Regions from separate parts of the Nonomuraea helvata genome, predicted to be linked through region 2. Evidence: predicted binding sites of a transcription regulator. Region 2 holds the regulator's gene; the other holds the start of a gene.
The links. The regulator HrcA, encoded in region 2, represses chaperone genes, less so after heat shock. The targets are predictions, from matches to a motif close to TTGGCACTCTCNNNNNGAGAGTGCCAA.
Positions count from the first base shown of each region.

Region 1 (14,211 bases), on a different contig from region 2:
GTGGAGGAGTTCCTCGGAGGGCGTGTGGCCGAGGCGGTCACCCAGTCAGGAGGCTTCTCCCCGGCGGCCGCGGTACGGCTCCGCACGGAGAACGGCAGACGTGCCTTCGTCAAGGCCGTCGGCCCGGAGCCGAACCCCGACTCCGTCCGCCTCTACCGCGCCGAGCTCGAGATCGCCGCCGCTCTCCCGGAGTCCGCGCCCGCCCCCAGGCTGCTGACCGGCTTTGAGCTGGAGGGCTGGGTCGTGCTGGTCTTCGAGGACGTCGAGGGTGCGCACCCCGCGATGCCGTGGCGGCGTGACCAGCTCGACCGGGTGCTGGAGGCCGTCGACGAGATGTCGGCCGTGCTCACCCCGGCCCCGATCGACGCGCCGCCGGTCGGCGAGATGTTCGGCTCGTCGTTCCACGGCTGGCGCGACCTGCTGGAGGAGGACACCGAGGGGCTCGACCCGTGGGCGGTGCGGCACCTCGCCGAGCTGGCCGAGCTGGAGTCCGGGTGGACCAAGGCGGCGGCGGGGGACACCTTGGTCCACGCCGACGTGCGGGCCGACAACATCCTGCTCACCGAGGAGCGGGTCTACTTCGTGGACTGGCCGTGGGCCTGCGTGGGCGCCTCGTGGTTGGACCGGTTGTGCATGTTGCCCTCGGTGGGCATGCAGGGCGGACCCGCGCCGCACGAGCTGTTCGACGACCCCGATCCCGCGGTGACCGCGGTGGTGGCCGCGATCACCGGCTATTTCGTGCATCACTGCCGCCTGCCCGACCCGCCGGGGCTTCCGACGGTCAGGGCGTTCCAGCGTGCCCAGGGAGTGGTCGCGCTCGACTGGCTGAAATTCCGTACGGGCTGGGTCTGACCCGTTCGGCGGGTAGGCTAGACAGCCGTGCTGGTCCTGGCCTTTGATACCGCGACACCCGCCGTCACCGCCGCGCTCCACGACGGCGATCGAGTGCTCTCCGAGCACACGACGATCGACGCCCGGCGCCACGGCGAGCTGCTCGTGCCCACCGTCGAGCGCGTCGTGCGCGAGGCGGGCGTGGCGCTGCGCGACGTGACCGCCATCGTGGCCGGCAGCGGCCCCGGCCCCTACACCGGGCTGCGCGTCGGACTGATGACCGCGCAGGGGCTCGCCACCACGCTGGGCGTTCCCGCGTACGGCATCTGCACGCTCGACGCGGTCGCGTACGGCAGCGGGCTGTCCGAGCCGTTCCTGGTGGCCACCGACGCTCGGCGCAAAGAGGTGTTCTGGGCGCGCTACGCGGACCTGCGCACCAGACTCGACGGGCCCTTCGTCGACCGGCCCGCCGACGTGCCGGTGGAGGGGCTGCCGGTGGTGGGCGCGGGCGCCGCGCTCTACGCCGAGGTCCTCGGGAAGAACGACGCGCCGCCCTACCCCTACGCGGGAGCCCTGGCCGCGCTGGCGGCCGAGCGCCTCGCCGAGGGCACGCCGCTCGGCCCGCCGCGCCCGATCTACCTGCGCAGGCCCGACGCCGTGGTGCCCGGGGCTCCCAAGAAGGTGACGGCGTGAGACTCAGGCAGATGACCGAGGCGGACCTGCCGGCGGTCATGGCGATCGAACGGACCACGTTCCCGCTCGACGCGTGGAGCGAGGGCATGATGCGCGGCGAGCTGGCCGACATGCCGCGCTCACGCCACTACGTGGTGGTGCTCGTGGACGGCGAGATCGTCGCGTACGCCGGGCTCGCCGCCGCGGCCGACCAGGCCGATGTGCAGACCATCGCGGTGCTGGAGCAGCACCGGGGCACGGGCATCGGTGGCGCGATGCTGACCGAGCTGCTGGCCGAGGCGGGCCGCAGGGGGGCCCGCGAGGTCTTCCTGGAGGTACGCGCCGACAACCCGCAGGCGCAGGCGGTCTACCGGCATTACGGGTTCGAGGAGATCGGCACCCGCCGCCGCTACTACGACGACGGCACCGACGCGATCATGATGAGAAGGAAGCTTGGTGACTGACGCACCCTTGGTCCTGGGCATCGAGACCTCCTGCGACGAGACCGGCATCGGCATCGTCAGAGGCCACACCCTGCTGGCCAACACCATCGCCTCCAGCATGGAGGAGCACGCCCGCTTCGGCGGCGTGGTGCCCGAGGTGGCCTCGCGCGCACACCTGGAGGCCATGACGCCGACCGTCGAGGCCGCGCTGGCCGCGGCGGGCCTGAGGTTCTCCGACATCGACGCCATCGCCGTCACCGCCGGCCCGGGGCTGGCGGGTGCGCTGCTGGTGGGGGTGGCCGCGGCCAAGTCGTACGCGCTCGGGCTCGGCGTCCCGCTCTACGGCGTCAACCACCTGGCCGCCCACGTCGCCGTCGACCAGCTCGAGCACGGGCCGCTGCCCAAGCCGTGCATCGCCCTGCTGGTGTCGGGCGGCCACTCGTCGCTGCTGCTCGTGCCCGACGTGGCCCAGGACGTGATCTCGCTCGGCTCGACGGTCGACGACGCGGCCGGTGAGGCGTTCGACAAGGTGGCCCGGGTGCTGGGGCTGCCGTTCCCCGGCGGTCCGCACATCGACAGGTCCGCCCGCGACGGCTCGGGCACGGCCATCACGTTCCCGCGCGGCAAGATCGACGACGGCACGCTCGACTTCTCCTTCTCCGGCCTGAAGACGGCCGTGGCCCGCTGGGTCGAGGCACGGGAGGCGTCAGGGCAGTCCGTCCACGTGCCCGACGTGGCCGCCTCGTTCCAGGAGGCCGTGGTCGACGTGCTGACCCGCAAGGCGCTGCAGGCGTGCCGGAAGTACGACGTGCACGACCTGCTGATCGGGGGCGGCGTGGCGGCCAACTCGCGGCTGCGCGCGCTGGCCCAGGAGCGGTGCGACGCGGCCGGTGTACGCCTGCGGGTGCCCCGTCCGGGGCTGTGCACCGACAACGGCGCGATGGTCGCCGCCCTGGGCTCCAACTTGGTCGCGGCAGGGATCTCGCCTTCGACCCTGGAGATCCCCGCCGACTCGTCGCTGCCGATCACGACGGTTCACGTCTGAGTCTTTTCCGCACACTCGGACTCGGGTAGGCGGGGGCCAGGCGAGCTCACTCTGGGCCCTGCCGCTGCCCAGGGGAGCTCATATTGGGCCCCGTACGCGGGTCCAGGCGGGCTCACGCCCGGCCCTGCCGTTGTCCAGCCGGAGCCGGGCGCGGGACGGCCAGCGTCCTCGCTCGAGCGCGGCCACGGCGGCGGAGGCGGCGTCGTGCAGCCCCGCAGCCGGCACAGAGCGCAGCGCCATTCGCCGAACGCGCCGGTGGCGCGTGGGCGTTGTTCTGGGGCGCCGCGGCGTGTCGACGCCGACGCCGTTGCCGTTGCCGTGCGCGGCAGCCGCGGGCGCGTAACGGGGCACCCCACGGAGGCGGAGCGCGGCGCGCCCCGCTTCCGTGGGCCTGCCTCAGTCCTTGGACCGGCTCGGGCGCAGAAGAGCCTCGGCCAGGGCCAGCATGGTCTCCTCCAGGGCGCCCAGGCGCTTGGTGAGGTCGTCGGCCGCGGGCTGGACGATGCCGGTGACCGTCTCGGCGAGCTGGTCGCGGTCGGGGCGGGAGGTGACGAGCTCCGTGAGGGCGTCCGTGGCGGCGGCGAGGCGTTCCGCCTGATCTCCCGCGTGCGTCTGGAGCAGCTCGCCCTGGCTGGCCAGGGTGGCCGGGAGCTGTCCCATGCGCTCGCTGACGGCCTCGATGCGGTCGTCGAAGGTCTCCAGGTGCGCGCCGGTCTGCTCGGCACGGGCGGCCAAGCCGTTCATGCGGGTGTCGATGCCGTCGAAGCGGCTGCTCAGGTGCTCCTCGGCCTCGATCAGGCGCTCGTCGATGGCGTCGATCTGGGTGTCGAGCTTGTTGAAGCGGCCCTCGTTGCGGGTGGCCGTCTCGTTGAGCCGCTGGTCGGTCGTCACCAGGCGCTCGTCGAGCGCGGTGAAGCGGGCGTCGATGCGTACGTCGAGGGCGTCGAACCGGTCGTCGTGGCGGCCCAGATGGCCGTCCACCGTGCCGAGCCGCTTGTCGACCCCGCCGAGCTGGCTGTCCACGGACGTGAGCCGTTTGTCGACCCCGCCCATCCTGCCGTCGATCCCGTCGAGCCTCGTGTCGATGTCGGCCAGGCACTCATCGGCGGACTCCAGCCGGCTGTCGAACCCGGTGAGCCTGGAGTCGAGGCCCAAGAGCTTGCCCTCCACCCGGTCGAGCCGGGAGTCCACGCCGCTGAGCCTGGCGCTCAGGCGCTGCTCGCTCTCGCCGAGCTGGACCGCGAGGTGCTGGTCGGCCTCGTCGAGCCTGGTGGCGAGGCGCAGCTCGACGTCGGACAGGAGGCTGGAGAGGCGATCGTCGGACTCCTTGAGGCGGCCGGCGAGCCGCTCGTCCGCCTCGACAAGGCTGGTGGCCAGGCGCTGGTCGGTCTCGTCCATGCGGGCGGTGAGCCGCTCGTCGGTCTGGTCGAGTCGCGCGGTGAACTGCTGGTCGGTCTGGTCGAACCGGGCCGTGAGCTGCTGGTCGGTCTGGTCGAACCGGGCTGTCAGGCGCTGGTCCGTCTCGTCGAGTCTCGTGCTCAGGCGCTGATCGGTTTCGTCCAGGCGCGTGGTGAGATGCTCGTCCTGCTCGTTCAGCCGGACCGTCAGCTGCTCGGACAGGTCGCCGACCACGACCTCCACCCGGTCGGTACGGGTGGTCAGCTCGGCCATCGACTTGTCGAGCCGGGTGAAGCGGCTGGCGGCGGCCTCCATGCTGGAGTTGAGGGTGGCCAGCTTGGTGGCGAAGTCGGACATTCCCCTTGTGATGCCATCAGTGGTGTCGAGCACCGATTGCAGGCGGTTGAGGGCTTCCTCCACGCTGTCGCCCACCGTGCCCAGGTCGGCCCAGAGGTTCGGCAGCTCGGCCACGGGGGCGACGTGGGCGTCCACGTGGCCCACCTTCTCCCCGACGGCGTCCACGTGGTCGCGCACCGCCTCCACGTGCTGGGCCAGCCCCTCCGCCCACATCGGCGGCTTGGCGGCGAGGTCGTCGAGCCGCCCGCTGACCGCATGCAGCGTGCCGCTGAGGCCGCCGAGCTCGCGCTCGCGCACCTCCCGCAGAAGCCACTCCATGCCTTCGAGTCGCTGGCGGATCTCGTCCAGCACTGCCCCCTGTGTGCGCTGCTCGTACACGTGATCCTGCGCGGCACGCGCGAGCAGATCCCGCATCCTCTCCGAGATGCCGGATTGGCCTCCTGCCTGGAGAAGGGTGGTGTGGTTGGAATGGTCCACCGAAAGCTCCTTTGGCTCGCCGACGGTCTGCCGCGCAGCGGTGGGGATAGGTCCGATTTGCAGATGGAAGCGAGAACACGGGTAACCGCATCAGGGGGAGAACTCCCGCCCGCCCACCTTAGTCCTTCGATCAAGGTCAGGAAGCGGCGAATTGAAAGATCGTGCGTAACGGAAGAATGCCCGGTTTATGCAGGTGGGGTAGCATCGCAGATGATGACTGATGGCTTATCAATGATCCTGGTAAGGATTATTACCGCGGACTTTTCGCCATTCAGCCGTAGGTCCGATCTGAGGCGTTCGATGTCGACGGCGGAGCCACGCTTTTTTATGGTGACATTCCCGATTTGCCGCTCGCGGAGTAGCGCTCGCAGCCTTTTCAGTGAGAACGGGATGACGTCTGAAATTTCATATCTGGCCGCCCATGGGGTGTCGATCGGTTCGTCCCCGGTGATGTAGGCGATCAACGGGTCGAGCAGGCGTCCGCCCACGATTTCGGCCACCTCGCCCACGAGGTGCGCCCGGATGGCCGCGCCGTCCGGCTCGTAGACGTACCTGCCGACCGGGCCGACGTGGGCCTCGACTCCTGTGGCTGTCAGCGTGTGCCCGCCGGGCAGCAGGGTGGCGCGCCGCGTCGCCTCCTGGAGGCCGGTCCAGAGCGCGGCCTCCTTGACCTCGCCCTTGTACGACACCCACTCGGCGTCGGCGCCGTCCGGGATGAACTCGTACGGGATGCCCGGGGCGACCTTGACGCACGCGCGGGAGGCCCTGGAGACCAGGTCGAGCACCACCGGCCAGGGCGGCGAGTAGGCCATGGGGTCGAACGTCCTGCCCCTGCTCGTCCGCCTGGCCGGGTCGGCGAACAGTACGTCGTACTCCTCCGGCCTGATCTCGGCCGCGTCCGCCACGGACACCGTCACCCTGTCGCCCAGCCCGAGCGCCTCGGCGTTGGCCCCGGCCACGGCGGCGGTCAGCGGGTCGGTGTCCACGGCGGTCACGGTGCAGCCGGCGCGGGCCAGCGCGAGGAAGTCGCCGCCGATGCCGCAACAGGCGTCTACCACGCTGGGCGTACCCGGCCATGATCCGGTCAGGCGGCGGGCGCGGTGCTCGGCGACCTCCGCCCGGGTGGACTGCTCCAGGCCGTGCGGCGTGAAGTACATCCGCGCGGCGTCCTCGCCGAACTTGGCCCTGGCGCGCTCCCTCAGCCCGGCCTGGGTCAGCGCGGCGGAGGTGAGGACGGCGTCGTACGTCTTGCGCAGCTTTGTGGCGGCGACGACCGGATCGGCCCCCACCAGCTCCCCGGCCTCCGCGAGGGCCCGCTGTCCGCGGGGGGTCAGCAGCTCCCTGAAGGCGTCGAGGTCCACATCACCCGACGTTAGTGCCATGCCCGAGCAGGTTGGGCCGCGGGCGTACTGTGGGAAAGAGCAGTTGGGGTGCTGATCGCTCTCAGCAGACGCGTTCGTGTTGACTGTCAAGCCCCTCTTGCATATGTTTCCTGTTGGCACTCTCCCCTTGAGAGTGCCAACGTGCGACGAGGCAGGTCTGACACCCGCGACGGCAGGCCCAGCTGGTCGCCTCTTCTAGATCATTCAAATCTGAAGGGGAGGTCCGATCGTGACGACCGCCACTAAGGTTCCCGTTAAGCCGCTCGGCGACCGCATCGTGGTCCAGCCGCTTGAGGCTGAGCAGACCACCGCTTCCGGCCTGGTCATCCCGGACACCGCCAAGGAGAAGCCGCAGGAGGGCAAGGTCCTCGCGGTGGGCCCGGGCAACTGGGATGAGGACGGCGACAAGCGGATTCCGCTCGACGTCTCTGAGGGCGACATCGTCCTCTACAGCAAGTACGGCGGCACCGAGGTCAAGTACGGCGGCGAGGAGTACCTCGTGCTCTCCGCCCGCGATGTTCTCGCGATCATCGAGAAGTAAGCCGGTGTGTCGGGCCCCGGGCGCTCTTGAGGGCGGCCGGGGCTTTCGACGCTAGGAGAGGACTTTCAGCATGGCGAAGATCCTGGAGTTCGACGAGGGTGCCCGCCGCGCGCTTGAGCGCGGTGTCAACGCCCTCGCGGACGCCGTGAAGGTAACCCTCGGCCCGCGTGGCCGCAACGTCGTCATCGACAAGAAGTTCGGTGCACCGACGATCACGAACGACGGCGTCACCATCGCTCGTGAGATCGAGCTGGAGGAGCGCTACGAGAACCTCGGCGCCCAGCTCGCCAAGGAAGTTGCCACCAAGACCAACGACATCGCGGGTGACGGCACCACCACCGCGACCGTCCTGGCCCAGGCCATGGTCCGCGAGGGCCTGCGCAACGTGGCCGCCGGCGCCTCGCCGCTGTCGCTCAAGCGCGGCATCGACAAGGCCGCCAAGGAGATCAGCGACAAGCTGCTCGCCAGCGCCCGCGCGGTCGAGGACAAGAAGGAGATCGCCAACGTTGCGACGATCTCCGCTCAGGACGCGCAGATCGGCGACCTGATCGCCGAGGCGTTCGACAAGGTGGGCAAGGACGGTGTGCTCACCGTCGAAGAGTCCAACGCCATGGGCATGGAGCTCGAGTTCACCGAGGGCATGCAGTTCGACAAGGGCTACGTGTCGCAGTACATGGTGACCGACCCCGAGCGGATGGAGTCCGTCCTCGAGGACGCCTACATCCTGCTCACCCAGGGCAAGATCTCCTCCATCGCGGACTTCCTGCCGCTGCTGGAGAAGATCGCCCAGACGAAGAAGCCGCTGCTCGTGGTCGCCGAGGACGTCGAGGGCGAGGCCCTGGCCGTCCTGGTCACCAACAAGATCCGCGGCACGTTCACCTCCGTGGCGGTCAAGGCCCCCGGCTTCGGCGACCGCCGCAAGGCGATGCTGCAGGACATGGCCATCCTCACCGGCGGCCAGGTCGTCAGCGAGGAGGTCGGCCTCAAGCTGGAGCACGTCGGTCTCGAGGTGCTCGGCCAGGCCCGCCGCGTCGTCGTGACGAAGGACAACACCACCATCGTCGACGGCGCCGGTGACGCGCAGGCCATCGAGGACCGCGTCAAGGAGATCAGGCTCGCCATCGAGCAGTCCGACTCCGACTGGGACCGCGAGAAGCTGCAGGAGCGCCTGGCCAAGCTCGCCGGCGGTGTGTGCGTGCTGCGTGTCGGCGCCGCCACCGAGGTGGAGCTGAAGGAGAAGAAGCACCGCCTCGAGGACGCGATCTCCGCGACCCGCGCCGCGATCGAGGAGGGCATCGTCTCCGGCGGTGGCTCCGCGCTGATCCACGTCTCCAAGACTCTCGACGACCTCGGCCTGACGGGCGACGAGGCCACGGGTGTCGGCGTCGTCCGCCGCGCCCTGGTCGAGCCGGCCCGCTGGATCGCCGAGAACGCCGGTCTCGAGGGCTACGTGGTCACCCACAAGGTCGCCGAGCTGGAGGCCGGCCACGGCCTCAACGCCGCGACCGGCGAGTACGGCGACCTGATCGCGCAGGGTGTCATCGACCCGGTGAAGGTCACGCGCTCCGCCGTGCAGAACGCGGCGTCGATCGCGGGCATGCTGCTCACGACCGAGGCGCTCGTGGTGGACAAGCCCGAGGAGGAGGCTCCGGCCGCCGGCCAGGGCCACGGTCACGGCCACGGCCACTGATCCGTCCCCTTCCGCTCGTCACGGCCCGCACCTTTCAGGGGGTGCGGGCCGTGCGGCATTTATGGCGACCGGTTCCCGCCCTGCCCTTTGACGACTGGTGCCGCTCACCAGCCCAGGTCGCGTAGCGTCGCCACGTACACCGACGACGGCAGCAGGCAGACCGCCGCCCAGTAAGCGGGCCGCGACCCGAACTCCCCGGCTCGCCGCCGAGAGCGGGAGCACCACGGCCTGGTTGGCCGCGGAGGAGGCGGCCGGCGTTCACTTTAGTTCGGTGTCATCGGTGGTTTTCGAACTAAGAGGCAGGTCGCGGCCGCCCTGGAGCGCGTCAGCCATCAGCCGTACGAGATCCATGTGCTTGGTCTGCCCCCTGGTGGGAACAGCCATTGGCGGTGAGAAAGATCTTGCTGATCCAAGGCGAAGGGTGTCGCTCCCGCGGAGGACGCCCTTCGTGAGTTACGTGGCCGGTTACAGTGCGACGGGGACCGTCTGGTACCAGCCGGTGATGGGGTGACCAGGTGGACGATGTTCTGGTTCCGCATGATCGGTGCAGCCGCGTTCGGCTCGAAGCCGACGCGGGCGGCGGTATGGCCGCCAGAGCCGCTCTCGCCCGTCCGACGGGTCAGTGCACGCAGAGGGCCGAGACGGTCACTTCGTAGACCCACCAGGAGCTGTCCGGCGCAATGAAGAGAGCGCGATCGCTCTGCGACCAGTTCGTGCAGTCGCCACCCGCCGCCAGCACCGCCGCCCCGGCCTCCTGCGCGCCGTTGTGCTTGGCCACGTCCGAGGTTCGGCCCTGCCCCACCGCGCTCGCCGAACGCGGAACCGTGTAGGACATGGCGGACTGATCGGTGGCGGCGTCGGCTGTCACGGCGCCGAGACCGAGCGCCGTCACCGTGACAAGGGACGCGGCCGATACGCGCCAAAGGAGCGCTCTCCTGCGGCGGCCTGTGCGAGATTCCATCTGGCCTCTCCATTTCGTCGGACGTAGGGGGGTCGCGGCGCCTGGCGCGCCGCGACGTCAACGTAGATCCGTAAGCGCGGCCACGCCAGATTCGGTTGATCGCCCCCGCATTCACCCACGATGCGGCGTCCGATCGGCTGAAAGTTTCACCGATCCGGTGCGGGCACGGCCTGCCGGGCACGTCGAAAGCGCAGGCGCGCGGGCAATCGCCGGTCGTGGTCTCTCCCGAAGCGGGGTCGCGTCCGGTCTCGTTGTCGCGGTTGCGCCGCCGCAGCGGGCGGCCGATCGGCGGCGATCGCGATCAGCGCGGCGGCCAGCGCGCGGGCGGCCTGGGCTGGGGTGTGGGCCGCAGCCCCGCCCACAGCGCCGACCGCCGCCCTGCACCGCGGAGGGCTCGCCGCGTCTGCGGCCCCGCCGTCCTGACGGGACTGGCCGCCGGAAGCAGGTGGCCGCCCCGCGGCACGCTGTCTGCGCATGCTGCCTCAGCGAGGCTGCACGGTGCCTGCCCAGAAGTGGTCCAGCGCGCGAGCGCACTTTCGGTTACCGTCCTGCGCGGACGGGGTTGTGTCCCAGCCGCGTACGCCGGGTGGCGGTGTGGTCGCGGCTTTCGGACGGCTCAGTTGTAGGGGTTGTCGTAGGTCACGGATTTGGTGCGGCTGTTGTAAGTTTGGCCTGGATAGAACCAGCCGCCCGTCACGTACAAGGTGACGTTCGTGACGGTGGCGGAGTGGGTGTATTCACCGTCGTAGAGGAATAGGGACAGCTGGCATCCGGGGGGAGCGGCTGCCGTGCCCGTCTGGGTCGGATAGAAGACGGTGCTGCCGTTGACGGAGACGTAGAAGTTCGGCTTGGGGTACGACCCGGTGCCCCAGCACAGCCGGAGCGTGTACCTGAACTTCGTGTTCCCGTCGTCGAACGCCAGCGTGCCGGTCAGCTGGGCGAGCATGATCGGCGGTCCGGCGTTCGAGGTCACTGTGACGGACACGGACTGGTCTGGGCCGTAGGCGGCGTGCGCGGGAGTGACGGGCACCAGGATTGCCGCGACGGTTGCGATGGCGATGGCGAAAGAGCTGGCCGCACGACGTGCTTTGGAAGGTGTCAATTCCAACCTCATCTCTTTCGTGATGTCGGCGGGGCGCGCACGGAGACTATTGTGGGGGGCCTCCAGGCGTCCAGAGAGACGATCGAGAGCCACTGATTCGGCTCGGCGATAACTTGCACCGGCGGCTCTCGCGAGGGCAGGCCAGGCGTGCCACCAGGTCGAGGGTCGCTCCTGCGGAGCCGTAATGCCGGCGTGATGGGTGAAATTTTCATTCGACCGGAGAGGCCGCCGATGCCGGCGGAGGAGGTGGATAGCCCTTTGTCGGCAGGCTCTAAAAGAATTGTGTAGCTGAGGCGTCTCTGTGCTGCCCAGGCATGATCCCCCGTGAGTTCGTGCATTCTGAAGGCTCTTTGGGCGCGAACCGGAGGGAAGAGACCAGCAGAGGGCGCTTCCAGGGCTTGAGTTCAGGAACCGAGTACCCGGCCGTAAGCTCAAGAAGCCTCGCGATGGCATGTGCCCTATTGCCGCAAGCCCACTTGGGCGGGCAGCGGCACGTGGTGCCAACGACGGCCGAATTCACGCGTCGTCGACACGTGGAAGGCTCGCAGGAGAGCAAGAGACAGTGACAATCGGCTTGACGTTGTCGACCACTCGTGACAGTGGTCCTTACCGGCACCCTTTCTAGCGCGGATCGAACCTTTCCACTCCTCTCCGGCGTCGGTAACGGTCGAGAGGAGTCGTCTTGGATCCCAATGACAGCTTCCGTGAGTTCGTCGCCGCGCATCAGCAAGCGCTGATGCGCACGGCGTACCTACTCACGGGAGACGCCCACCAGGCCGAGGACCTGCTGCAGAGCGTCCTGCTCAAGGTGCTGCGGCGCTGGTCCCGGTTAACGCACGTAGAGCGCCCCGAGGCGTACGCGCGTAAGGCGCTGGTGAACCAGCACATCTCGTGGCGGCGGCGCCGGGTCAGGACGGAGCTCCCGACCGCCGACCCGCCCGACCAGCCGTACTCAAGCGAGGACTCCACCCTCGTACGGCTGGTCATGCGCCAGGCCCTCATGGGGCTGCCGCCTCGACAGCGGGCGGTGATCGTGCTGCGTTACTACGAGGACCGGACAGAACGGGAGACCGCTGAGCTGATGAACTGCTCGATCGGGACGGTGAAGAGCCAGACCCACTACGCGCTGGCCCGCCTGCGCGAGCTGGCGCCGGGCCTGGCGCCGAAGCTCGCCGGCCTGGAGACCGAGGAGGCCTACCGATGACCTGGCTGCGAGATGTGCTCGTCGATCTGGCCGCCGAGTCACCACGGGTGGACCTGGCCGAACGCACGATCGCCACGCGCGACCGCAGGCGGCGTACCGCGATCTCGCTCCTCGCGGCGGCCATGGTCGTGGTCACCGCGCTCGGCGGGACACTCGCCGTGCGGCTGCTGCCGCAAGCGCCCGCGCCGGCCACCTCGGGCAAGGACGACCTGCCCCCGCGTGGGGTGGGGCCGCTGAGTTACGCCTACAAGACCTTCTGCGAGCCGACCAGCGGAAAGGCCCCGTCAAAGTGCCGGGACGGGGGCTGGCGAGTGGTCACCCGCAGCGGCAGGACCTACCACGTGCGGGAGGCGCTGCCGAGCCGCAGCCTGCAGGACAGCCCGCTGGCGATCAGCCGGGACGGCCGCAAGATCGCTTACTACAGCGCGAAGGAAGGCACCTTCCAGGTTCGCGATCTGGCCTCGGGCGCGAAGACCACGGCGCCGATGAAGCTGCCCCCGAAGAAGTGGCTGTACAGCATCACGCGGCTGATGTTGTCGGACGACGGACGGTACCTGGCCTTCAGCAAGGTCCCCGATCTCAAGGATCCCGCGCTGCTCTTCGACATGCACGACAGGGTCGTCCGCGAACTTCCAGCCCGCTGGGTCCCCATCGGCCTGTCACCGGATGGAGCCACCATCACCCTCGCGGAGTACTCGCCCAACTCCCAGCTGCGCACGATCTCCAACCTCTGGCCGCCCACCTCACCGGGCAACTCCACGGCGGTCATCCTGCCACAGCACTACGCCTTCAGCCCGCTGGCGCCGGACGGCAAGACCGTCGCAGCCGTCGAAGACCACAGCACCGCCAAGAAACCCTGCCAGATGGGCGACCTCGTCCTGCTGGATCCGCTCACCGGCAAGAAGCGGAAGACCGCCCCCATCCGTGGCCTGTCGCCTGACGTCAGTCAGATCTACCTGCGTACGTGGCGCAGCGCCGACGAGGTGACGGCCCTGACGACGTCCGTCCACTGCAGACCGTCCTCCGAGGTGCCGGACGACGAGACGGCGCCGCCCTACCTGACCTTCACGGCCTACGCGGTGAACGTCAGGACCGGCGAGGCGAGGAAACTGACCACGTTCAGGGCACAGGACATCTTCGGTATCGCCATGCCCGGTCCTCCCGGGGCGATATGACCACGACCTTCCTGCCCCACAGCAGGGGTCGTTGCACGATGCCGGCGATGACCGCTGGATGCCCGAGTTCGGCCTGGCCGTCGTGGTGACTACGCGGCGCGTGATCTGCAGCGGGATCATGAAGGGCATCACGGTGCTATGACGTGGGAACACGCACGAAGACGTGGCTCGCAGACGGCACTGGCTACCACGACAAGGCCACCTCGAACCCTCAACGAGAACGGCGGCGCATGGACCGATGCGCCGCCGGAGAGCACGCACCGTCACGGCGGAGCTCATCTTCAACGATGACTTGCGACAGTTGAATAGGCGGCCTCACCAGTATCAACCCCCTGCCCGAGCTCCTGTCGCGCGAAGCGCGCCCCAAGCGAGGACTTGCCTCTGGGGGATCGAAAGGGGGCGTGCCCCCTTGGGAGGCGCTGCCTGGAGCCCACGCTGCGCGGAGCGCATCCCGTGCGGAGGGCCGTGGGTTTCCGTCCCGGGCGCTCCTGGGGTGCCCGGGCGCCGGGCGGATTGGTTCTGGCGGCTTGGGGAGAAGTGGGGGAAAAGGTGGAATATTGGAGTAAACCGGGAGTGGGGGATAAGCGTCTGCGATCTGACAATTGTCGTACATTGCGGGTTATGGGATGAAACATTATGTCAGCGATTAAGGCTTAGTGTGGTCAGTTGATTACTCGTGGTTATCGTCGCGTCAATGTGACCAATCCGTAGCCGTTCGCCATGACGACAGGTCGGATCAGTGCGGGCATCATGCCTATCGTGAGCGAGGGAAGCGTCGCCGACGCCAAAATTGGGGTAAGGCTCGCGTCGAGACTTCCGGCACGGACGGATGACTCCGACCTTAGGGAACTGACGAGCCTCGCCGTGCAGGGGGATCGCAGTGCGATCGAATCTCTGCTCGGTGAGTTGCGTCCGATGGTGGTGCGGTATTGC
Region 1 covers NZ_BAAAXV010000009.1:607,554-621,764, reverse strand. Annotated here, with positions in the region: gene ABD830_RS35410 (phosphotransferase) at 1-852, shown strand, start outside; gene tsaB (tRNA (adenosine(37)-N6)-threonylcarbamoyltransferase complex dimerization subunit type 1 TsaB) at 880-1,524, shown strand; gene rimI (ribosomal protein S18-alanine N-acetyltransferase) at 1,536-1,967, shown strand; gene tsaD (tRNA (adenosine(37)-N6)-threonylcarbamoyltransferase complex transferase subunit TsaD) at 1,960-2,991, shown strand; gene ABD830_RS35390 (hypothetical protein) at 3,070-3,231, opposite strand; gene ABD830_RS35385 (apolipoprotein A1/A4/E domain-containing protein) at 3,388-5,223, opposite strand; gene ABD830_RS35380 (class I SAM-dependent methyltransferase) at 5,409-6,605, opposite strand; gene groES (co-chaperone GroES) at 6,835-7,146, shown strand; gene groL (chaperonin GroEL) at 7,217-8,836, shown strand; gene ABD830_RS35365 (hypothetical protein) at 9,456-9,797, opposite strand; gene ABD830_RS35360 (hypothetical protein) at 10,414-10,905, opposite strand; gene ABD830_RS35355 (SigE family RNA polymerase sigma factor) at 11,582-12,103, shown strand; gene ABD830_RS35350 (WD40 repeat domain-containing protein) at 12,100-13,278, shown strand; gene ABD830_RS35345 (sigma-70 family RNA polymerase sigma factor) at 14,029-14,211, shown strand, end outside.
Region 1: groES (co-chaperone GroES) is a predicted target of HrcA. The motif match lies at 6,719-6,745, and genes of this name have one in related genera.

Region 2 (14,211 bases):
CGCCACGAGCGTCAGGACCCCGACCACGCCCTGAGCCGCCAGGAACCCGCCCAATGCGCCGGGCGGGGACAGCAGGGCCGCGACGGCGGGCAGGCATCCGAGCACGGCCAGATCCGTTCCGGTGGCGGCCCAGAGCAGCGGGCCGGTCGGGATCGCGCCGCCCGGGGTGTCGATGACCGGCATGGAGTGATCGACCGGGCCGCGCCTGGCCATCCGCAGCGCACCGGCGGCCAGCGCGGGAGCGACCAGCGGCCCGAACAGCCACCACCCCCCGGCGAACGCGCTCAGTCCGGCCGCTCCCACACCCGCCCACGGGCCCAGGCCGTCCAGCGCCAGGCTCGCCGACGCGCTCAGGCAGGCCAGCGCCAGGGTTGCCCACGCGCCGCTGAGCAGCGTCGGCAGCAGCGCGCGGGCCGCGAGCGCGGAGCGGTGCCCGACGCCGATGATCCGGGAAAGGGCCGGGTTGTCGTGGTCCCGGCGCGCACCCGACACGCTTGCCGCCGCCACGGCCAGCGCTCCCGCCAGCACGACCGCCCCCAACGCCACCGGACCCGCGCCCGCCTGGGCCGGCACGACGGGCAACGCGGCCGCCCCGGCCATGGCCGCCAGCCGCCCGGGCCGGCGTGCCAGCCGCCGCCAGTCCTGCCAGGCCAGGGCGAGCGGCGCCGGCAGTGACGGCCAGCGCCGCGACCTGAGCTTTCTCGCGCGCCAGTGGTTGTCCTCGGCGATCCAGGTGAGCGCGCCGGGATCGAGCCCCACGGCGGCGTTCGCCACGTGGCCCGCACGGGTGGACGAGGCCAGGAGGGTGCGGGTGGGGATCCGGTCGAGCGACGCCCACGCCCGCCGTACCAGCAGCGCGGACACCACGACAGCCGCGGAGGCCGCCGTGGCGACCGTCGAGAGGGGGGCGCTCGCGGCGATGGCGAGCACCGTACGGGCCTGACCGCTCACCGCCACGACAGCCAGGACCAGCAGCGCGACCATCGCCGCCGTCAGCCAGAACTGCCAGGACGGGGAGGCCTGACCGAGCACCGCCAGCGCCGTCCCGCCCACGGCCGCCGACACTCCCAGCACCAGCGCGCCGAGCAGCCGCCAGACGAGCTGGTCGGGTGCGCCCAGCACCGCCAGCATCCCCAGCCCGAGCGCCGCGCCCGCCACCACCGCGACCATGATCAGCACCCGTCCGGTACGCGCCAGCACGTGCCGCCGGTTGAGTGGCGAGAGCAGGAGCCAGGACGCGTCGGCGGGAGGCAGCAGGACGGGCCCCATCGCCCGGGCCGCGAACAGGAAACCGGCCAGCGCCAACGCGACCAGCGCAGCGCCCGCGCTCATGCGTGCGGGATCGACGGGTCCGGCCAGCCCGGTGAGCACGGTGGACAACGGCCGGCCGAGCACCGCGATGAGCATCACCAGGCCGAAGCCGGAGACGTACCGGTCGAGGAGGCCGCGCGGGGTCCGGCCGCGCGAGCGGACGTACGCCCGCACCGACTGCACGCTTGCCTCGGCTCCGCTCATCACGCGACCACCCCTGACGGCGAGACCTGGCGGGCACGGGCGGCCAGGCCTTGGTCGTGCGTGGCCATGACCACCGTGCCGCCCGCAGCCGCGTATGCGCCGAGCAGGTCGGCCAGCCGGGCCCGGAAATCGGCGTCCAGCCCGCGTTCCGGCTCGTCCAGCAGCAGCAACGTGCTGGGTCTGAGCAGTGTGGCGGCTAGGGCGAGGCGCTGGCGCTGGCCGGTGGACAGGTTCAGCGGCGCCGAGTCGGCCCGCTCCACCAGCGCGAACTCCTCCAGCGCCGCCTCGGCCGTCATGCGCGGCCGGGCATGCACGGCGCCCATCAGCTCCAGGTGCTCCCGGGCGGTGAGCCCCGGATACCAGGCAGGCTCGTCGCCCAGCAGCGCGACCTCGCGCCAGAATGCGGCATCGTCGGCGGGCGCCTTCCCGAACACCCGCACCTCACCCGAGGCGGCGGGCTGGAGCCCGGCCAGGCAGCGCAGCAGGGTCGACTTGCCGGAGCCGTTCGGGCCGACCACGGCCACGATCTCGCCCGTGGAGACGGTCAGCTCCATGCCTCGCAGCACGGGGTTGCCGCCCAGTTCGACCGTGAGCTTGCGAACGTTGATGATCGAGTCGTACACCGTTCGAGAGTAGCCACTGGCGTGGTCGGTGGCGCGGGCGGGCGATCATCGGGGGATTTTCTGTCGGTGCCGTCGCCTATTTTTCTGTTCCGAACACCAGTGCGACTGGAGGGTGACGTGATTGCTTCTGAGCGCTTTGAGCGTGCCGCCGTGTTGGGGGTCGCCGTGGCTGAGGAGACTCGACGGCTGCTGCGACTCCACCTGGCTTCGGAGCAGGAGGAGGACGACGGCACGGTGCTCGTCGATGTGCCCTATCCCGATGCGGTCGTGGTGACGGCGCTGCTCGACGTGGCGGCGGAGTGTTTCGGCGAGCGGGGCGACTCGGTCGAGGAGACCAGGCAGGCGGCGTTGGAGACGTTGTTACAGCTGGCCGGGTTCGATGGCGAGTCCCAGCTCAACGCGGGCTGAGCCGGTCCCGTCGCCGCGGTCTCCTCGTGGTTGCGGCCTCCCCGTGACGGGGGTCTTCGTGCAGCGGGGAGGCGGCTCAGTGCGGGCGTGCCATGCCGTGCCGGAACGCGTAGGTGACCGCCTGCGCCCGGTCCCGCAGGTGCGCCTTGGCGAAGAGGTTGTTGATGTGGGTCTTGACGGTGGCCTCCGTGACGTGAAGGCGGGAGGCGATCTCGGCGTTCGAGAGGCCGTCGGCGATGAGGGCCAGCACCTCGCCCTCGCGCCGGGTCAGCCCGTGAGGCAGCGCGCCCGGAGCCGTCGGGCTGGGCGCCGGGGTGCTGGTTTCGGCAGGAGGGATGGGGATCGTGGCGGGTTGGGGGGGAGATGTCGACATGGTGTCCAGGAGGCGGCGTTGGACGGTGGGGTCGAGTTGGGCGTCGCCGCGCATCACCGTGGCGACGGCTCTGGCGATGTCGTCGGAGTCGGCGTCCTTGGTGAGGAAGCCGCGCGCACCGGCTTTCAGCGCGGCGAAGACGGACGCGTCGTCGGAGTACGTGGTGAGGACCACGACCTGGGTGTCCGGGTACGCCGAGCGGATGCGCCCGGTGGCCTCCACGCCGTCCATGCGAGGCATGCGCAGGTCCATCAGCACCACGTCGGGCCGCTGCTCCTCGACCAGCCGGAGCGCCGCCTCGCCGTCGCCCGCCGCGCCGACGACCTCGATCTCGGGCAGCAGGCCGAGCAGCAGCACCAGGCCCTCACGCACCACGGCCTGGTCGTCGACCACGATCACCCTGGTCATGACGGCACCTTCAGGTGGACGAGGAAGCCGCCGTCGTGTTCGCCTGCCGACAGCGTTCCGCCCAGTAGTTCGGCGCGTTCGCGCATGCCCACGAGGCCGTAGCCCCCTCCGGGGGAGCCCTTTTCGGCGGAGGCCGGGTTGGTGACGCGCAGCTCGCACCAGGGCGGGCCGAACTCGAGCTCGACCGTGGCCGGGCTGCCGGGGGCGTGGCGGCGTACGTTCGTGAGGGCTTCCTGGGCGGTCCGGACCAGGGCGAGCTCCGTTTCCGGCGGCAGGCGGCGTTCAGGTCCCGAGACGCGGAGCGTGCAGGGCTGGCGCGTGGTGCTCTCGAAGTCCTCCGCGAGCGTGCGCAGCGCCACGGGGAGCGCGGGCGGATCCTCGCGCAGTGCCGCCACCGCGCGCCTGGCCTCCTCGAGCCCCGACTTGGCCAGGTCGCGGGCGTGGGTGACGCGTTCGAGCGCCTCGGCGCTCCGCTCCGCGCGGAGCAGCAGCTTGGCGCCCTCCAGGTGGACGAGCTGGGCGGAGAGGGAGTGGGCGAGGATGTCGTGGATCTCCCTGGCGATCCTGGCGCGTTCCGCGAGTACGGCCTCACGTGCCTGGGCGGCTCTGGTGGCCCTGCGCTGCTTGGCCGCGTACGAGAGCAGGAAGATCAGGCAGTTGCTGAGGATGAGAGGGAGGTCCTGGGCAGGGTTGCCGGCGATCCAACCCGCTACGACCAGCCCCACGACGACCAGCACGCCGATGGGCAGCGCCTGGCGCAAGGGGAACCGGGTCACGGCCAGGCTCACACAGATGAGCAGGGATGCGATCGCCGCACCACCGCCCTGGGTCAGGGTGCCGAGGGCGATGGAGAGGACCACGGCCAGGCCGAGGGCGATCAGCGCGACAGGCACGCCGAAGACGAGAAGGGGGCGGCGTTCGTCTGATGGTGGGTGGTCGCCGTCCGCTCCCGGCAGGCGGTTGTGCGGGTCCGAGGGCGGGCTCGCGGGCCGATGCGGCCGCCGCAACGCGTTCCACAGCGGCAGGTCGTGGAGGCGCGATCGTCGAAGAGCGGCCAGCGCGTTGACCGTGTGCCCCCGTGCCACCGGACGTTCGGGGCGGCGGATCGCCAGGAGCAGGACGGTGAGCAGGGCGACGGCCAGCGCGACGCTCATGAGGGTGATCGCAAGTGAGGTGCCGGTCAGGCCAGGGGCGGGGGTCGCTCTCATCTGGGCCCCGGCCAACAGCGCGATCGTCCCCAGCCGCAGTGCGGTGGGGACGATTCGGGACGGCTCACGCATCACCTCACGACGGTACCGGGTCGCCTGCCCGCGCTGGAGAGGGCACGTCCGCGCTGAGCGACGAGGTACGCCTGGGCGCCGATGGTGAGACCGACGAACAGCAGGATCCCGGTGGGGGAGGAGGTGAGGCCGAGGGCCTGGCCGGCGAAGTAGAGGCCGACGCGGACCGCGATCGACACCAGCCACGCCAGCAGGGTCCAACCCGTGGCCTTCGACCAGGCGGTGCCGGACTCGTCCAGCCATACCCGTACGGTCGTCGCACGCCACACGCCGAGTGCGACGGCGATGACGGCCTCCACCAGAAGCAGGCCGATGCTGAGCGCGAGGTGCCGGGCGTCGATGAGCCCGCCCGTGACGACGCCGACGACGCTCATGACGGCGGCGGTGTAGAGCAGGCCCCGCTTGGCTGTGGGGCGGGTCTTCATCTGGCGGTAGACGACGAAGAGCGCGACGAGGGGGATGAGGAAGGAGATCGGCATGTAATCCACGGGTTTGACCGTAGGGATGGGAGGGGGCGTAGCGGATCGGCCCGAGGGTTGAGAACGCGGATCTCCACCCTGGGGTGGAGGCCGAGGTGAGGGGAAAAGGGCTCGCTCTTCGGAGGGGTGCGGGTTACCGTCCGGATATGCGCGTTCTCTCGGTAAATGTGGGCAAAACGGTCGAGGCTGAGTGGGCGGGGAACCTGGGGCGTACCGCGATCGACAAGCAGCGGGTCACGCACCGGGTGAAGGTGCTGGCCAACGGGCTCGCCGGTGACGAACGGGCCGACAAGGAGGCCCACGGCTCGCTCGACCACGCTGTCTACGCGTATGCCAGGGAGGACTACGACTGGTGGGAGCGTGAGCTCGGGCGCGAGGTGCGTGACGGGCGGTTCGGGGAGAACCTCACCACGTCCGGCATCGACGTCACCGGCGCCCTGATCGGCGAGCGGTGGCGGGTGGGCACTGCCGTGCTGGAGGTGAGCGGGCCGAGGATCCCGTGTGTGGTGTTCCGCAACTGGATGGACGAGCCCGGGTGGGTCAAGCGGTTCACGGCAGTGGGGCGGCCCGGGGCGTACCTGCGGGTGGTCGAGCTCGGTGAGCTGGGCGAGGGAGACCCGGTGGAGATCGTCTCGCGGCCTGAGGCGGGGATCACGGTGGGCGACTGGTTCCGCGCCCGCCACGGGGACGCGGACGCGCTCCGCCGTGTTCTGGCGGTTCCCGGGCATGACGCCGAGTGGGACCGCATGGCGGAGCGCGTGCTCGGCCGGATGCCCGCGCCGCCGGACTGACGTGGTTCATGCCCGGCTCACGGACCCGGCGGGCGGTCGACGATCCGCGCCACCTCCTCCGGGCTCGAGAACACCGCCCACGCGTACGCCGGGTCCGAGAACAGCTCCAGGACCAGGTCCGCCACGTCCTGCCTGCTCGCGGCGGCCAGCAGCAGGGTCAGGACGTGCTCGGCCGGCGGACGCAGGAACGCGTTGGTCCAGTGTGTGACCGGTGCCGCCACCTCCCACATCCGCTCGGCCGTGGCGTGGCCGAAGGCGGTGCCGTACGGGCCGCCCGCCGCGATGGCGTCGGCAGCGATCCAGGCGCAGGCCGAGCCCAGGTTGGCGCCCTGGCCCGTCAGCGGGTCGTTGGTGATCCAGGCGTCGCCGACGGCCAGCGCTATCCGGCCGCCGGGCAGCTCCGCCACCGCCTGCCGCACGACCGGCGTGACCGCGCCCCGCAGCAGGTCGTGCTCGCCCAGCAGCTCCAGACCGGGGTCCGCCCGCTCGGCCAGCCGCGGCGCGTGTCCGGGGAGCAGCCTCGCCAGCTCTCCGGCGACCTCGGCGGCGGGCAGGCGGGAGATCGGCTCCAGCGGCCCGCCGGGGACCGCCTCGACCAGGACTGCGGAGGCCACGCCGTGCCTGGTCATCATCGGCATGCGGAGGATCTCTCCGCACCCGGGCGAGATGTTGTAGCTGAACATCGGGCCGAGGTCGAGACCGCCGTACAGCCCGGCCGTGAGGACGCGCTGCGGCCGGTCGAACGGCGAGCGCGCCGCGTCGCGCGGGAACAGCTCCGCCACCGAGCGCCGCCCGGCCGCCACCACCATCAGCTCGTGCTCCCGCGACCAGCGGGCCACCTGCGCCGCGTCGGGTGGCGTGCCGGTGACGACGACCTCGCCGCCCCGGCCGGTGAAATCGTCCAGGTACGCGGGCAGCAGCAGCCGGAAGTCGACCGCGTGGAACGGCTCGGAGATCCTGCCGACGAACTCCAGCGGCGGATCCCCCTTGATCGAGAGCCTGGCGGAGCCCATCAGGCACCCTGGATCCCGGTAGTGCCCGATGCCCAGCTCCCGCTCCCGCGCCAGGGTGTGTCCCATCCTGCTCACCGTGTTGGGCAGGCGCCCCGAGCGCAGGGCATCGGCGTCGGCCTCGACGTAGAGCGTGGCGTCGATGCCGAGCTGCTGCAGGCGCAGCGCGAGGGTCAGGCCGGAGACGCCGGCGCCCACGATCCCGATGCCTGCCATGAGAGGACCCCTTCCAGCCGGTACGGCACCAGTGGACACCGTGGGAGTCGCCGTTCGATAGCACTCCGGTGAACCCGGCAAACTGGAAGCGTGCCATCCACCCTGCCTGACGGCGATCCCGCGCCCACCACGGGCGAGCTGCCCGACAGCGCCCTGAAGGGCCTCGGCGAGCGGCCGTTCGGCTTCTACGTGCACGTGCCGTTCTGCGTGACCCGCTGCGGCTACTGCGACTTCAACACCTACACCGCCGCCGAGCTGGGCCCCGGCGCCTCGCAACGGGACTACGCGGACACGGTCGTCGAGGAGATCCGCCTCGCGCGCCGCGTCCTGGGCGCGGCCGACCTGCCGGTGGAGACGGTGTTCTTCGGCGGCGGCACGCCCACGCTGCTGCCTCCGGAAGACCTGTCCAGGATCCTGGCCGCGATTGACTCGGAGTTCGGGCTGCGGCCGGGGGCCGAGGTGACCACCGAGGCCAACCCCGAGTCCGTGGACCCCGCCTACCTCGACAAGCTCCGCCGGGGCGGCTTCAACCGGGTCAGCTTCGGCATGCAGAGCGCACGCGAGCACGTGCTCCAGGTGCTCGACCGCCGGCACACCCCCGGCAGGGCGGCGGCGGCCGTACGGGAGGCCAGGCAGGCCGGGTTCGAGCACGTCAACCTCGACCTCATCTACAGCACACCCGGCGAGTCCGACGACGACTGGCGGGCCTCGCTGGCCGCCGCGATCGAGGCCGGGCCCGACCACGTGTCGGCGTACTCGCTGATCGTCGAGGAGGGCACCAGGCTGGCGGTCAGGATCAGGCGCGGCGAGCTGCCCATGCCCGACGACGACGTGGCCGCCGACCGCTACCAGATCGCCGACGAGCTGCTGTCGCAGGCCGGGTTCGGCTGGTACGAGGTCTCCAACTGGGCCACCTCCGAGCAGGCGCGCTGTCGCCACAACCTGCTCTACTGGACCGGCGGCGACTGGTGGGCCGCCGGGCCCGGCGCCCACAGCCACGTCGGCGGCACCCGCTGGTGGAACGTCAAGCATCCGGCCGCCTACGCCCAGCGCCTGGCCGCCGGCGCCTCGCCCGCCCACGCGCGCGAGGTGCTCGGCGACGACGACCGGGCGGCCGAGCGGCTGATGCTGGAGCTGCGGCTGTCGTCCGGCTACCCGCTGGCCGAGGTGGCGCCCGCCGCACGCCCGGCCGTGGCGAGCGCCCTGGCCCGCGGGCTGCTGGAGCCCGGGCCGTTCAGGTCGGGCCTGATGGTGCTCACGCTCCAGGGGCGGCTGCTGGCCGACGCCCTCGTCAGGGATCTGCTGGTCTAGGTGATCATGCGGATGGAGAACGGGTAGCGGTACCTCTCGCCCCGGTTGGTGGCTATGGCGGCCAGGATGTGGAAGATCAGGGACAGCACCCAGATGACCGGCAGCAGGAGCAGGCCGATGAAGACGAACGCCAGGACGAAGGCGATGACGTAGCCGATGAACATCGTGATCTGGAAGTTGAGCGCCTCCGCCGCCTGATCCCTGACGTAGGGGGACTCGTCCTTCTTCATCAGGTAGATGATCAGCGGGCCGATCCACGAGACCAGCAGGCCGAGCAGGTGCGAGAGCATCGCCATGGTGGTGTCGTCGGTGCCCGGGCGGGGGCCGAACCTGCCGGGGACGTACGGCTCTCCCGGGGGCACGGCATATCCGTAGCCGGGCTGCGGCGGCGGGCCGTAACCGGGCGGGGGAGGGGCGTAGCTCGGGGGCTGCTGGCCATAACCAGGCTGGCCGTAGCCGGGCTGACCGTATCCGGGCTGGCCATAACCGGGCTGCCCGTAACCCGGCTGCCCGCCGTAGCCAGGCTGTCCGTAGTTCGGTTGTCCATAGCCGGGCTGGGATCCGGGTTGCTGCCCGTACCCGGGCTGGGATCCGGGTTGCTGCCCGTACCCGGGCTGGGATCCGGGTTGCTGCCCGTACCCGGGCTGGGATCCGGGCTGCTGACCGTAGCCGAGCTCGGAGCCGGGCTGCTGTCCGTAGGCCGGCTGCTGAGGGCCGGAGCCCTGGCTGGGCGGGATGTCAGACGGTGGGACGAAGCGGGTGGCGTCGTCGTCCGGCGCCGGCTGCGGCGGGTCCTGGCTCATGATGCCTCCGTAACGAAGTCGATCAGTTCCTCGACCCGGCCGAGGAGTTCCGGCTCCAGGTCTGCGTACGTGGAGACGGCGCCGAGGATCCGCCGCCACGCCTCCGCGGGCTCCATGCGCCAGCCCAGGGCGGCGATCACGCCCTCTTTCCACGGCACCCCGCGCGGGACGGCGGGCCAGGCCGGGATGCGCAGCACGGACGGCTTGACCGCCTCCCAGATGTCGACGAACGGATGCCCCACGACGAGCACGTCCGGCGAGGTGATCTCGGCCGCGATCCTGCTCTCCTTGGACCCGGGCACGAGATGGTCCACCAGCACCCCCAGCCGGCGCCGCGGCTCCGGGCCGAACTCGGCCACGATGGCTGGCAGGTGGTCCACGCCTTCCAGGTATTCGACCACGACCCCCTCGACCCGCAGGTCATGGCCCCAGATCTTCTCCACCAGGGCGGCGTCGTGCACGCCCTCCACGTAGATCCGGCTCTCCCTCGCGACTCTCGCCCGCAGCCCCTCCACGGCGATCGAGCCGGACGCGCTGCGCCTGGGGGCGGCGGGGGCCGCCGCCGGGCGTACCAGCGTCACGGGCCTGCCCTCCAGCAGGAACGCGGCGGGCGCGAGCGGGAACAGCCGGCGTTTGCCGAACCGGTCTTCGAGCGTCACGGCCTCCTTGTCGCAGGCCACCACCGCGCCGCAGAAGCCGCTGTCGGCGTCCTCCACGACGAGGTCCAGCTCGGCGGGCACTTTGGGGATCTTGCCCTTCCCCGGCCGCCGCCAATTTCCCGCCAGCACATCGCCCTCGTACACACGGGGACCGTAGCAAATCACCCGGTGACCGCAAGGCGCTTGCGCGCGCCGCTGCGGCGGACCAGGACGACGATCGTGCCGATGACGGCGACGAGCAGCCCCGCGCCCGGGATCAGGAGGAGCGCGGCCACACCGCCGGCGATCCCGCCCGCGGCCGAGGCCAGTGGACGGCCCACGCCGTAACGCACGTCGGCCTGCTCCTGGGTGGTGCAGGTGAGCTGGTAGTCGCCCTTGGACGGGGCGTTGATCACGAAGAGCTCCACCCAGGTGACGGATCCGGACGTGACCGTCTGCCTGCCCGTGGTCTTGGCGAGCTTGGCCTGGCCGGAGATCTCGCACACGTAGTTGACCTGCGTGTCGCTGGAGAGGTAGACCGCGGGCCGGTCTGCCGGGTCGACCGGGATCGTCACGCTTTCGCCGGCCGCGAACGTCCTGCTCGGGGCTATGTCGCTCACGCTGCTCACCAGGCCCGTGGAGAACACCACGACACCGGCGATCGCGCACACGACGAAGACGCCCCAGACGAGCCCGATCCACCACAGGCGCGGCTTGATGGCTTTCGAGTCGATTCGAGGGGGAAATTGGGGTTGTTGGCCGTATTGTCCGTACTGAGGAGGTGGGCCGTAGTGGGGCGGTGGGCTGTACTGCGGTGGCGGGCCGTACTGCGGCGCAGGCCCGTACTGCGGCGGAGGCTGCCCGTGGCCCGGCTGGGAACCGGGCTGGGGGCCGTAACCCGGCTGGGAGCCGGGCTGCGGGCCGTACGGCGGAGGGGGTGAATTGTCGCTCATGCCGGCAAGTGTGGTACTTGCCCCTTGTAAGAAGCTAGGAGCCAGGTTGCGACCTGCTGTTATCGCACCTTGTGGGCGAGAGCCGTACACTTGGCACTCAGGAACTCAGAGTGCTAGATGGTTGCGTTCCTCAAATGGCAGAGGCAGGAGGTGAGCACGTGCTCGACGATCGGAAGCTGGCGGTGCTCCGCGCCATTGTCGAAGACTACGTGTCCACCAACGAACCGGTGGGCTCCAAGGCGCTCGCCGAGCGCCACAACCTGAAGGTCTCCCCCGCGACGGTCAGGAACGACATGGCCGCGCTGGAGGAGGAGGGTTACATCACCCAGCCGCACACCAGCGCGGGCCGCGTGCCGACGGACAAGGGCTACCGCCTGTTCGTCGACCGGCTCTCGCAGGTCAAGCCGCTGTCGGCGGCCGAGCGCAGGGCGATCGAGACGTTCCTCGCGGGCGCGGTCGACCTCGACGACGTGGTCACCCGCACGGTCCGGCTGCTCGCGCAGCTGACCAGGCAGGTGGCGGTCGTGCAGTACCCGACGCTGACGCGTTCGACGGTCAGGCACGTCGAGCTGGTGCCGCTCAACGAGCGGCGGGTCATGCTCGTGCTGATCACCAACACCGGCCGCGTCGAGCAGCGGGTGATCGAGCTGCCCGAGGACGTGGATGACACCCGCGTCGCCCACCTGCGCGCGGTGTTCAACGCCTCCCTCGACGGCTGCGGCCTGAGCAACGTGCCCGAGCTGGTCGCCGACCTGCCCGAGCGGCTGCCCGCCGAAGACCGGCCCGCGGCGGCCACGATCCTGTCGGTGCTGCTGGAGACGCTGGTCGAGCGGTACGACGAGAAGATCGTGTTCGCCGGCGCGGCGAACCTCGCGGGCGCCGACTTCGCGACCGGCCTGCGTGACGTGCTCGAGGCGCTGGAGGAGCACGTCGTGCTCATGCGGCTGCTGGGCGAGACTTCCAACGACACCCCGTCCGCGCTCACCGTGCGCATCGGCTCCGAGAACCCCTACCTGCGGGGGACATCCATCGTCGCGACCGGATACGGTTCTGGCGACAACCAACTGGCCCGGCTCGGCGTGCTGGGACCGACGAGGATGGACTACCCAGTTACGATGGGCGCCGTGCGCGCGGTGGCACGCTACGTCAGCCAGATCCTGGCTGCATCATAAGAGGTCGATAAGTGGCAAACAGCGACTACTACGCCACCCTCGGGGTGCGCCGTGACGCCAGTCAGGACGAGATCAAGAAGGCGTACCGCCGCCTGGCCCGCGAGCTGCATCCCGACGTGAACCCTGATCCTGAGACCCAGGAGCGGTTCAAGGAGATCACGCAGGCCTACGAGGTGCTGTCCGACCCGAACAAGCGCCAGATGTACGACCTGGGTGGCGACCCGTTCGGCGGAGCGGGAGCAGGCGCGGGCGCCGGTGGCTTCGGAGCGGGCTTCCCGTTCAGCGACATCATGGACGCCTTCTTCGGCACCGCGGCGGGCGCCAGGGGGCCGCGTTCGCGTGCCCGCAGGGGGCGCAACGCCACCATCCGGGTCGAGCTGGACCTGCGCGAGACGGCGTTCGGCACCACCCGCGAGCTGGTCGTCGACACGGCCGTGCTCTGCGAGGTCTGCCACGGGGCGGGCGCGGCGCCAGGCACGCATCCCGACACCTGCGACATGTGCAGCGGGCGCGGCGAGATCTCCCAGGTCACCCGGTCGTTCCTCGGCCAGGTCATGACCTCGCGGCCGTGCCCGCAGTGCGGCGGGTTCGGCACCATCATCCGCCACCCCTGCCAGGAGTGCTCCGGCGACGGCCGGGTGCGCACCCGCCGTACGATCAAGGTCCGCATCCCCGCGGGCGTCGAGGACGGCACCCACATCCAGCTCGCCGGCGAGGGCGAGGTCGGCCCCGGCGGCGGCCCGCCCGGAGACCTGTTCCTGGAGATCGTCGAGCGTGCTCACGAGATCTTCGAGCGGCGCGGTGACGATCTCCACTGCACCGTGCAGATCCCGATGACGGCCGCCGCGCTCGGCACCATCCTGGCGGTCGAGACGCTCGACGGCTCCGAGGAGGTCGACGTCCGCCCCGGCACGCAGTCGGGCCAGGTCATCACCATGTTCGGGCGGGGCGTGCAGCGGCTCAACGAGTCCGGCCGCGGCGACCTGCTGATCCACGTCAACGTCGAGACCCCGACCCGTCTCGAGCCGGCGCAGGAGGAGCTGCTGCGCGAGTTCGCCAAGCAGCGCGGCGAGGAGCGGCCGCCGGGCAAGTTCGCCCCCGGCCAGCAGGGCTTCTTCTCCCGGCTGCGCGACGCCTTCAACGGCAGGTGACGTGACCGTCCCGGTGTTCCTGTCCGAGGAGCTGGACGGGCCCGAGCTGACGCTCGCCGGTCCCGAGGGACGGCACGCGGCCTCCGTGCGCCGTCTGCGGGCCGGTGAGCGGGTCGATCTGACGGACGGCGCCGGTACGGTCGCCGAGTGCGTCGTGCGCGAGGCGCTGAAGGACTCACTCAGGCTCGACGTGCTGCGCCGCTACGAGGTCGAGCCGCCCGAGCCGCGGTTGGTCGTCGTCCAGGGGCTGCCCAAGGGCGACAGAGGTGAGCTGGCGGTCGAGATGATGACCGAGGCGGGCGTCGACGTCATCGTGCCGTGGGCGGCCTCGCGCAGCATCACGCAGTGGAAGGGCGACAAGGTCGCCAAGGCGCTGCACCGCTGGCGCTCCACCGCTCGTGAGGCGGGCAAGCAGGCCCGCAGGTTCCACCTCCCCGAAGTGACGGAGCCCGCCACCACCGCGCGGGTCGAGAAGCTGCTGGCGGGCGCTGCACTGGGGCTGGTGCTGCACGAGGAGGCGGCCGAGCCGCTGTCCGGCGTGGCGCTGCCCGCGTCGGGCGACATCGTGGTGGTCGTGGGGCCCGAGGGAGGCGTCTCGGAGGAGGAGCTGGCCGGGTTCCGGGCGGCCAGGGCGGTGTCCGTGCTGCTGGGGCCGACGGTGCTGCGTACGTCCACGGCGGGGGTGGCGGCGGCCTCCGTGCTGCTCACGCGTACCGGACGCTGGTAGAGCCCCTCTCAGGGGCGACTGCGTACCGGACTCTGGTAGAGCCCTTGGAGGCGACGGTCAGGGCGTCGTGTGGGAGGCGTCCACCAACGGGCTGGTCACGTCGGCGGGGGTCTCGGTGACGTCGTCGTCGGGCGGGCACTCACCGACCGGGCACGTCGTGGGCTGCAGCGTGTCCTCCGCCGGCGGCGTCGGCGACGGGGACGGCGAGGCCGAGGGGCAGTCGGACGGCGGGTCGGCCTGCTCGGTCTGGGTCGTCGGGCACGCGGTCGGAGTCGGAGTGGGGGTCGGCGACGGCCTGCTGGTCGACTCCGCCCGCTTCGAGGGCCGGGGCGTCGGGCTCCTGGTCACGTCGG
Region 2 covers NZ_BAAAXV010000001.1:2,235,954-2,250,164, reverse strand. Annotated here, with positions in the region: gene ABD830_RS10400 (DUF6297 family protein) at 1-1,515, opposite strand, end outside; gene ccmA (heme ABC exporter ATP-binding protein CcmA) at 1,515-2,138, opposite strand; gene ABD830_RS10390 (hypothetical protein) at 2,304-2,546, shown strand; gene ABD830_RS10385 (response regulator transcription factor) at 2,623-3,327, opposite strand; gene ABD830_RS10380 (sensor histidine kinase) at 3,324-4,607, opposite strand; gene ABD830_RS10375 (hypothetical protein) at 4,607-5,095, opposite strand; gene ABD830_RS10370 (MOSC domain-containing protein) at 5,233-5,877, shown strand; gene ABD830_RS10365 (styrene monooxygenase/indole monooxygenase family protein) at 5,895-7,103, opposite strand; gene hemW (radical SAM family heme chaperone HemW) at 7,194-8,414, shown strand; gene ABD830_RS10355 (DUF4870 domain-containing protein) at 8,411-9,217, opposite strand; gene ABD830_RS10350 (DUF3097 domain-containing protein) at 9,214-10,020, opposite strand; gene ABD830_RS10345 (hypothetical protein) at 10,038-10,808, opposite strand; gene hrcA (heat-inducible transcriptional repressor HrcA) at 10,967-11,980, shown strand; gene dnaJ (molecular chaperone DnaJ) at 11,992-13,131, shown strand; gene ABD830_RS10330 (16S rRNA (uracil(1498)-N(3))-methyltransferase) at 13,133-13,858, shown strand; gene ABD830_RS10325 (hypothetical protein) at 13,916-14,211, opposite strand, start outside.